Regions from separate parts of the Pseudoalteromonas sp. S1650 genome, predicted to be linked through region 2. Evidence: predicted binding sites of a transcription regulator. Region 2 holds the regulator's gene; each other region holds the start of a gene.
What was found. Region 2 encodes MetJ, which represses methionine synthesis genes. Its sites were predicted from a motif close to TAGACGTCTAGACGTCTA; they were not measured.
Positions count from the first base shown of each region.

Region 1: CWB80_RS06965 (homoserine O-succinyltransferase) is a predicted target of MetJ. The motif match lies at 1,876-1,893, and genes of this name have one in related genera.
Region 3: CWB80_RS11985 (methylenetetrahydrofolate reductase) is a predicted target of MetJ. The motif match lies at 1,491-1,508, and genes of this name have one in related genera.

Region 1 is NZ_PNDF01000021.1:65,818-69,036, reverse strand. Features, by position in the region: gene CWB80_RS06970 (homocysteine S-methyltransferase family protein) at 1-874, opposite strand, end outside; gene CWB80_RS06965 (homoserine O-succinyltransferase) at 864-1,811, opposite strand; gene ettA (energy-dependent translational throttle protein EttA) at 2,058-3,219, shown strand, end outside.
Region 2 is NZ_PNDF01000023.1:282,629-285,847, forward strand. Features, by position in the region: gene metL (bifunctional aspartate kinase/homoserine dehydrogenase II) at 1-282, opposite strand, end outside; gene metB (cystathionine gamma-synthase) at 287-1,546, opposite strand; gene metJ (met regulon transcriptional regulator MetJ) at 1,771-2,091, shown strand; gene CWB80_RS09035 (malic enzyme-like NAD(P)-binding protein) at 2,192-3,219, opposite strand, start outside.
Region 3 is NZ_PNDF01000034.1:58,356-61,574, reverse strand. Features, by position in the region: gene CWB80_RS11990 (M16 family metallopeptidase) at 1-1,306, opposite strand, end outside; gene CWB80_RS11985 (methylenetetrahydrofolate reductase) at 1,554-2,510, shown strand; gene CWB80_RS11980 (sensor domain-containing diguanylate cyclase) at 2,507-3,219, opposite strand, start outside.

The DNA of each region.
Region 1 (3,219 bases), on a different contig from region 2:
CTTCTAAATCATATTCGCCAAACTCGTTCGGTAAACCTGCATTGGGATGCACCGAGGTAAAGGTTTCACAAACGCGCGATAACTCTTCAACATACTGGCGCAGTAAGTCAGGGCCAAGGGCGCAGTTAAGGCCGATTGATAGCGGTTTGATATGACGGATTGAGTTATAAAATGCTTCTGTTGTTTGCCCTGATAAAGTACGGCCAGAGGCATCGGTAATGGTGCCTGAGATCATCACAGGTAAACTACGACCAGCTTGCTCGAATGCTTCTTCTACAGCGAACGAAGCCGCTTTTGCATTAAGGGTATCAAAGATGGTTTCTATTAAAATAAGATCAGCACCACCTTCCATCAGTGCCAGTGTTGACTCAACGTACGCCGCCACCAGCTTATCAAAGTTGATATTACGATAACCTGGGTCATTTACATCTGGTGAAATAGAACAGGTTTTTGACGTTGGCCCAAGTACACCGGCTACATAACGCGGTTTGCTAGGATCGTTTGCTTCAAGTTCATCACACACGCTGCGTGCAAGCTTCGCTGACTCGAAGTTGATTTCGCGGCTAAGGCTCGCCATGTCGTAATCTTCCATCGAAATAGTCGTGGCATTAAAGGTATTCGTTTCGATGATATCGGCACCGGCTTCTAAGTAAGCACGGTGAATATCAGCAATGATTTTTGGCTGAGTTAGGCTTAATAAATCGTTATTGCCTTTAATAAGTACATGCCAATCTTTAAAGCGCTCACCGCGATAATCCTGTTCTTCTAATTTATATTCTTGGATCATGGTGCCCATCGCGCCATCGAGGATTAAAATTCGCTGTTTTAGCGCCTCGTTTAATTGTTCGCGTTTATTCACTGCATTACTCGGCATAGTTGTTAGTCCTTACATCTTGGCTAACTAAGTTAATATCATACGGTGTAGTTTGGTACACATAATAGTTTAACCAATTCGAAAACAATAAAAAGGCATGGCTTTGCCACGTTTTCGACGGTTCGTTGTCTGGGTTATCGTCAGGGAAGTAGTTTTCTGGCTTAGGCGCATCCGCTGATTTTTCTTGGTCGCGTAAATACTCCCCTTTTAAGGTATGAGCATCGTACTCTGGATGGCCAGTAATATACACTTGGCTGCCTGATTTATTTTTAATTAAGTAGGCACCTACTCGATCTGATCCGGCTAATACTACCAGCTCTTCGCAGGCAGTGATCTTATCGATATCAATATGACCATAACGAGAATGTGGCACTAAAAAGGTATCATCAAAGCCACGCGTTAGCGCTGCGTGGTCAAAATAGCTTTTATGGGTGAAAACACCGCTTAATTTGTTTGGTTTCAGATCACGTTTAAGGCCATAGTGATGATAAAGCCCCGCATGGGCCGCCCAACACGAAAACAGCGTAGACGTAACATGTTGCTCAGCCCAATCTAAAATAACTTTTAGCTCGTCCCAGTAAGCAACTTCGTCATACTCTAAATGAGCAAGCGGCGCGCCTGTTATGATCATGGCATCGTAGTTATTATCTTTCACTTCTGAAAAATAGCGATAAAACGTATCCATGTGCTGCTCAGAGTGACTACTGGTGCGGTGAGTATCTAAGCGCAACAGCTCAACATTAACTTGTAGCGGTGAATTAGCTAACAAGCGAATAAACTGCACTTCGGTTTCAACCTTGTTTGGCATTAAGTTTAAGATGGCCAAACGCATTGGGCGTATCTCTTGCGTTTTCGCGCGACTTTTTGGCATTACAAACACGTTTTCTTGGCGTAATTTTGCAATGGCTGGCAATTCATCTTTTACTGTAATGGGCATAGCTGGCTCCGAGCATAGTTATCTGACTGCTAATTATGAACGGATAGTTAGAAATTTCAACCTCTAGATGTTTAGATGTCCAAATGAAGTAGTATTTCTGAGTGGTCATTAATTAAAATGTATGACTCTTTGAGTAAATAACACCTTGATGATAAGCCTATCATAAACGCTGAATTCTGTATTTTGAGGTAGTTTGGGTATACAATACTTGCTGTTAATTTTTCTTATAAATTGAAGGCTCCTTTCATGGTGTTACCAGATAAGTTTATATTCTCGATGAGTCGAGTTTCTAAGGTTGTGCCACCTAAGCGCACTATCTTAAAAGATATTTCTTTACACTTTTTCCCAGGCGCAAAAATTGGTGTGCTAGGTCTAAACGGTGCAGGTAAATCAACATTACTTCGCATTATGGCTGGTGTTGACCAAGACTTTGAAGGTGAAGCTCGCCCTCAACCAGGCACTAAAATCGGTTACTTACCGCAAGAGCCTGTGCTAGACGAAAGCAAAACAGTTCGCGAAACAGTTGAAGAAGCAGTAAGCGAAGTTAAAAATGCACTAAACCGCCTTGATGAAGTATACAACGAGTATGCAATGGACGGTGCTGACTTCGATGCGCTTGCTAAAGAGCAAGGCGAACTTGAAGCTATCATCCAAGCGCACGATGGTCACAATATCGACAACGTGTTAGAGCGTGCAGCTGATGCATTACGCCTACCACCTTGGGATGCAAAAATTGAACACCTTTCGGGTGGTGAGCGTCGCCGTGTTGCGATCTGCCGTTTACTACTTGAAAAACCAGATATGCTTATTCTTGACGAACCGACCAACCACTTAGACGCTGAGTCAGTTGCTTGGTTAGAGCGCTTCTTACACGACTACGAAGGTACCGTGGTTGCTGTAACCCACGACCGTTACTTCTTAGATAACGTAGCAGGTTGGATTTTAGAGCTTGACCGTGGTGAAGGTATTCCTTGGGAAGGTAACTACTCATCGTGGCTTGAGCAGAAAGATTTACGTTTACAACAAGAACAGAAATCTGAAAAAGCACGTCAAAAATCAATCGCGCAAGAACTTGAATGGGTTCGTTCAAACCCGAAAGGCCGTCAAGCTAAGTCTAAAGCACGTATGGCACAGTTCTCTGAGCTTCAGCAAAACGATTACCAAAAGCGTAACGAAACGAATGAACTATTCATTCCACCGGGTCCACGCTTAGGTGATCAAGTTATCGAAGTGAAAGGCCTGAAGAAGAGCTTTGGCGAACGTGTATTAATCGATGACTTAAACTTTGCAATGCCGAAAGGCGCTATCGTAGGTATTATCGGTGCCAATGGTGCGGGTAAATCAACGCTATTCAAAATGCTAAGTGGTGAAGAAACGCCAGATAGCGGTGAGATCATTGTTGGTGACA
Region 2 (3,219 bases):
TAACTGTGCCAACGCCTGTTGTTTATTCTGCACTATAAGTAGCTGCTCAATAAGCGCACGTTGATTGTTATCAATAAGCAATAGAATATCGCTAACAGCTTGGCTATCTTGCTGCTGGTAACTTTGCCAAAGCTTTACCAGGGTATCGGTTGTTTTACCCGATGCCGACACAACGACGCAATCGCCCTGCTCAGTATTAGCAAGAACGATGTTCGCTACCGCATGATAACGATCTGCCGAGCTTAAGCTTGAGCCACCAAATTTATGAACAATATTTACCATTTTTCTACCACAATGCCGTATGTGCTGGCGTTAACTTAAATGACGCGTTTTGTTGTGTATCTTGCTGTGCTTGCTTAGCTTCAGCTTTTGTAACTTGCAGTCCTTGACCTGGCTTAACTAAATTGAAAACACGGTCTAAATCAGCAATGAGATCTTTTACGTCTTCAATGCCTACAGAAATACGGATCAAGGTATCGCCCACACCAGCTTCAAGACGCGCTTTAGGCTCCATGCCTGCGTGGGTCATTGTTGCAGGGTGACAAATCAAACTTTCTACCCCACCTAACGACTCAGCAAGGCTAAAGTCTTTAAGGCTTGTTAAAAACGCAGCAGCATCGTTGATGTCGCCTTTAATATCAAAGCTCACCATGCCACCAAAACCGCGTTGCTGTGCTTTAGCAAGCTCATGTTGTGGGTGAGAAGCAAGGCCAGGGTAATAAACTTGGCTCACATAAGGAGAGCTTTCTAAATACTCAGCAATGGCAAAGGCATTTTCTTGGTGCTGCTTTAGGCGTACATTTAAAGTACGTAAACCACGAAGCGTTAAGTAGCTGTCAAATGGTGCACCAGTAATACCGATATTATTCGCCCACCAAGCAAGCTCGTCGCCTAGCTCTTGCGTTGCAGCAATCACTGCACCGCCCACTACATCAGAGTGACCATTGATGTATTTAGTGGTTGAGTGCACAACAATATCAACACCAAACTCAATTGGGTTTTGTAATGCAGGTGATAAGAAGGTGTTATCAGCCGCAACCAAAGCACCACACTGCTTAGCAATACTAGTGATTGCTTTAATATCTGTTAAACGCAAGATTGGGTTACTTGGCGTTTCAATCCAAATCAACTTAGGTTTAATCGCTAAAATTTCTTGGAGATTTTCAGATTTAGTTAAATCCAAAACTTTTAGTTTTAACAGGCCACGCTTTTCAAGCGAGGTGAATAAACGATAACTACCGCCATAACAGTCATGTGGGATCACTAACGTGTCGTCACTGTTTAATAGCTGAGTGGCTAAATGCACAGCAGACATACCTGTTGCAGTGATAATACCTTTAGCACCACCTTCAAGTTCAGCTAAGGTTTCAGCTAAGATATCGCGATTTGGATTACCGCTGCGACCATAGTCATACTGGCGCTTAGTATCAAAATCAGCAAACGAATAGGTGGTTGATAAGTATAAAGGAGGCACAACCGCACCATGATGTTTATCGGCTTCTATGCCGTGACGAACAGCAATCGTCGCTTTATTTTTTTCGCTCATTTCATCACCTATTCTTTAATTGGATGTTTAGACGTCTAAAAGGTTAGATGATCAAATATGAGAAGTCAAAGCATTTATCGCTTACACATAGAAGTTTATACATTTACACCACTAGATGGCTAAATAACTAGTATTTGACTATCTTTTTTAAAGAGATAGAATTTCCGCATCTTGCGCTGTGAATAAGGCGTAAATCACTGACAACCGAGGCAACGAAACAACTTATGGCTAAATGGAACGGTGAATACATTCACCCATATGCAGAACACGGTAAAAAATCAGAACAAGTAAAAAAGATTACCGTATCAATCCCACTTAACGTATTAAAAGTATTAACTGACGAGCGTACACGCCGCCAGATCAATAACCTGCGTCATGCGACGAACAGTGAGTTATTGTGTGAAGCTTTCTTACATGCTTTTACAGGTCAACCATTACCAAATGATGACGACCTACGTAAAGACAACCCTGAAAAGGTACCTGAAGAAGTTAAAAGAATTATGCAAGAAATGGGATTAGATATCCCAGTGCTTGATTCAGAATAAGTATTTCGGCCATCGGATCACCGCCGATAATCGCAGATATAAAAAAACTCAGCCTAGGCTGAGTTTTTTTATTGAGCGTTATACCTAAGGCTAATTAAGTTTAACGCATGTAATCTTCTGGCATATCGATTTGCGCCACACCCGACTCTACTGCCGCTTCAGCAACAGCACGTGCAATACGTGGTAATAAACGCGGATCCATAGGCTTAGGAATGATGTACTCGGCACCAAACTCAAGTGACTCAACGCCAGCCGCTTTTAATACTTCACTTGGTACAGGCTCTTTCGCGATGCCACGAATAGCATGAACTGCAGCAATTTTCATTTCATCATTAATTGCCGTTGCACGAACATCTAACGCGCCACGGAAAATGAATGGGAAACAAAGCACGTTATTTACTTGGTTAGGGAAATCTGAACGACCCGTTGCCATAATTAAATCGTTACGCGCGCTGTGTGCAACTTCTGGAGCAATCTCAGGATCTGGGTTTGAACATGCAAACACAACTGGCTTGTCTGCCATCAGCTTAAGATCGTCTGCAGTTAACAGGTTAGGACCTGATACACCAACGAATACATCAGCATCAGCAATAACATCTTGTAATGTACGCTTATCGGTATTGTTAGCAAATAATTGCTTATACTCGTTTAAGTCATCACGACGTGTATGGATCACACCTTTACGGTCAAGCATATAAATGTGTTCACGCAGTGCACCACACTTAATTAAAAGCTCCATACAAGCAACAGCAGCAGCACCAGCACCTAAACATACGATGATAGCATCTTCGATATCTTTGCCTTGCACTTCAAGGGCGTTAAGCATACCAGCAGCTGTAACAATAGCGGTACCATGTTGGTCATCGTGGAAAACGGGAATATCACAGCGCTCGATAAGCGCTTTTTCGATTTCAAAACATTCTGGCGCTTTAATATCTTCTAGGTTGATACCACCAAACGTATCAGCGATGTTAGCAACCGTATTAATGAAATCTTCTGTTGTGCGGTGTTTAACTTCAATATCAATTGAGTCAAGGCCAGCAAAACGTTTGAATAGTAAGGCTTTACCTTCCATTACAGGTTTTGATGCAAGCGGACCTAAGTTACCTAAACCTAAAATTGCGGTAC
Region 3 (3,219 bases), on a different contig from region 2:
TGATGCTATCAGCCGTGGCATAAAGTTGGTTAATCACCTCTGGGTCGCGCTCAAAGTGCATGTAGCTTGCAAGTGTTGAAGCGATTGACTGCGATGAATCAAGACCATTAATAAAGCTATATTTTAGGTTTGATTTTAAATCAGCTAACTTTTGCGCATCTACTAACTCAGTACGCGCTTGTGCATAGGTACGGTTAATCGCATCACGGGCTTTAGCAAGGTCCGCTTCGTTCTCTACTTTTACAAAAACATGTAATAAACCTGGATCTTTAGTATCTGGGTTATAGGTAAACATTTGGCTGGCAATTTGTTTATCAACAACAAGTTCTTGATAAAGTGCCGAATTATTAGAGAAATAAAGCTGTGAGATCAAATCAAGAGCGGCACGGTCCTTTTGAGTAGGATCCCATGCCGTGCCTTTGTATGACACAAGCAACCAGTGGCCTGGTAAACCATCATTTTTCTCATGTACATATTTTGCTGTTTTTTGCTTTGGCTCAACAGGAATGTCTGCTTGGTAATCGCCTTTTTTCCAGTTACCCCAATGCTTTTTCACCATCGCCATGGTTTCTTGTGGATCAACATCACCAACAATGACTAAAGATACATATTCTGGTTTATAAAATTTAGCGAAAAACTCTTTACCGTACGCCATTTGATCAGGCATTGCTTCAATGTCTTCGAAAAAGCCCATTGTAGTGTGCTTATACGTATGCTTTTCGAATGCTTCGTTACGAACTGCAGAAAGTAACTTACGAATTGGGCTAGCATTATTCTTTAAATACTCACCTTTTACAGTCAGCGCTTCGGTGCGGAACTGCTCTTCGCTGTATGTCAGGTTTTGGAAAATATCAGCTTCGATTTCAAGTACTTTATCTAAGTGCTCTTTTGAGAAGTTTAAGTGATAGTTCGTGTAATCGTTGGTCGTATACGCGCGATTATCAACACCCGAGTTCTTTAAAATATCTGAATACACATCTTGCGGGAATTTTTCAGAGCCTTTAAACATCATATGCTCAAAGAAGTGTGCAAAACCGGTTTTACCTGCTTCAACTTCATTACGTGAACCAACCGATACCGGAATTTGCAGTGACACAACATCTGGGTAATCCGTTTTAACGACCATCACGCGAAGGCCGTTTTCAAGCTCTTCTAATAGGTAATCTTGGCTAAATACACGGTTATCATCTTGGCTGACTCGCTGCTCAATTTCGACTTCTTTAACCATAGTTGACTGTGAGTTACTTGCGCAGCCACTCAGCGCCAGTGTTACAGCAACACTGGTTGCTAATAATCTAAATTTCATAATGTTCCCTTGTTAGTTATTTTTCTCATAATCATTGCTGCTTGATTATGCATCAAAGCGCCAGAAAATATGAGGGTCAGCGCAATAATTTATGTAAACAGGTGTGTCAATTTTGCGAAACGCTCAGCTTTAAACTTGAGTAAAATTCATAGTCATTGAAAAACTTTCATGAAAAAAATCTATCTAGACGTCTAAATGGCTGCTATATTATTTGTCATAAACATTAGCACGAGCTGGAATGAGGATTATGGCTTTATCATTACAAGAGAAAATTGAAGACACCAACCAAGGCGTCTACCTGATCGGTACCACACCTCCAAAGTCAGGGACTGATAAAGCACAGCTTGAAACCATTGCCCAAAAGCTACTTGGTCGTTTACACGAAATTGAATACGATGGTGTGATTATTTACGACATTCAAGATGAAAGTAGCCGCATTGCAAAGCCTCGTCCTTTCCCATTTAAAGAAACAGTGGATCCACGTGAATACAGTCAATTACTGCGCAGCTTGTCACAACTAGATGTGATCACATACAAAAGCGTAGCGCAACGAGGTGAAGCTGAGTTTACCGAATGGCTAAACGAAACACGTAACGACTTCGAATTAAAAAACTTAGTGTTAGTGGGTAGTCCATCATCTCATGGCGATATCAAACTAAGCCTTCCTGATGCATATAAAACGCTTGCAAAGCAAAGCAGTGATGTGTTTTTAGGTGGCGTTACCATTGCCGAACGTCACGCTAGCAAACGCAATGAACATGAGCGCTTAGTTGAAAAAACAGCACAAGGTTGTAAGTTTTTCATCTCGCAAGCCGTTTACAATGCGCAAGCGACGATTGATTTGATCACCAGCTATGCACGTAGCTGTAAAGCACAAGGCACAGCACCAAAACGCATTATTCTAACGTTTACCCCATGTGGTGGTGAAAAAACCTTAGAGTTTATGGAGTGGCTAGGTATTTCAGTACCAGAAGCAACTAAGTACCGCATGTTAGATTCTGCAAATACATTGAGTGAATCAGTGCGTATCTGCCGTGAGAATCTCGATTTAATTTTACAAAGCTGTGCGCATTTAGATGTACCGCTAGGTTTAAATATTGAGAGCTTAACTAACCGTAAAGAAGAAATTGATGCGTCAATTAACCTTTATCGTTTACTTAAAGCAACCATGGAATTAAACCTAGCTGAAAAGCAAATAGCTTAGCGGGCAAGTTTAGAGGCTTGTTTTTTCTCATACATATCTTCATCAGCCCGCTTTAATAACTCAGCAAATGTTTCTTTAGGTTGAGCTACAATACCTGAGCCTATACTCAAATTAAGTTCAGGTATTGCCATATGTTTAAGGTTTTCTTTAAACGCTTCATTAAGTTTGTAGCTAATCGCTTCGATACAGTCGTTACTTTTCACTTGCAGAACCGCAATAAATTCATCTCCTCCTAAGCGGCCAATAATATCAGCCTCTCGTAGATATTGCTTCAATGTATCAGCCAGACATATCAGTGCTTTATCTCCTACTTCGTGACCATGCTTATCATTGAGTGGTTTAAAGTTATCTATATCGATAAACAAACAACAGATATTAAAGCCCAACCGGGCGGCAAGATTTAATTTATGTTGGCAAAGTAAATTCAGTGCGCGGCGATTATAAATATTTGTGAGGGGGTCTAGCATCGCAATTTCACGCATTTGGGTGAAATTATCAAGTAGAGCTAAATCATCTTCCACCATATCCCTAAGCTGTTCGATGAGTTCTAAAAGACTATGCTGATAATCAGTTTTCTTAAAATCCATTACACAAAAAGTACCAAACGGTTCCCCGCTCGGCCAAGTTATAGGCACACCTAAATAGGATTCAACGCCATCGACAGTAAGTGGACAATCATCCCATTGATTATCTAGACTAACTTGTGGAA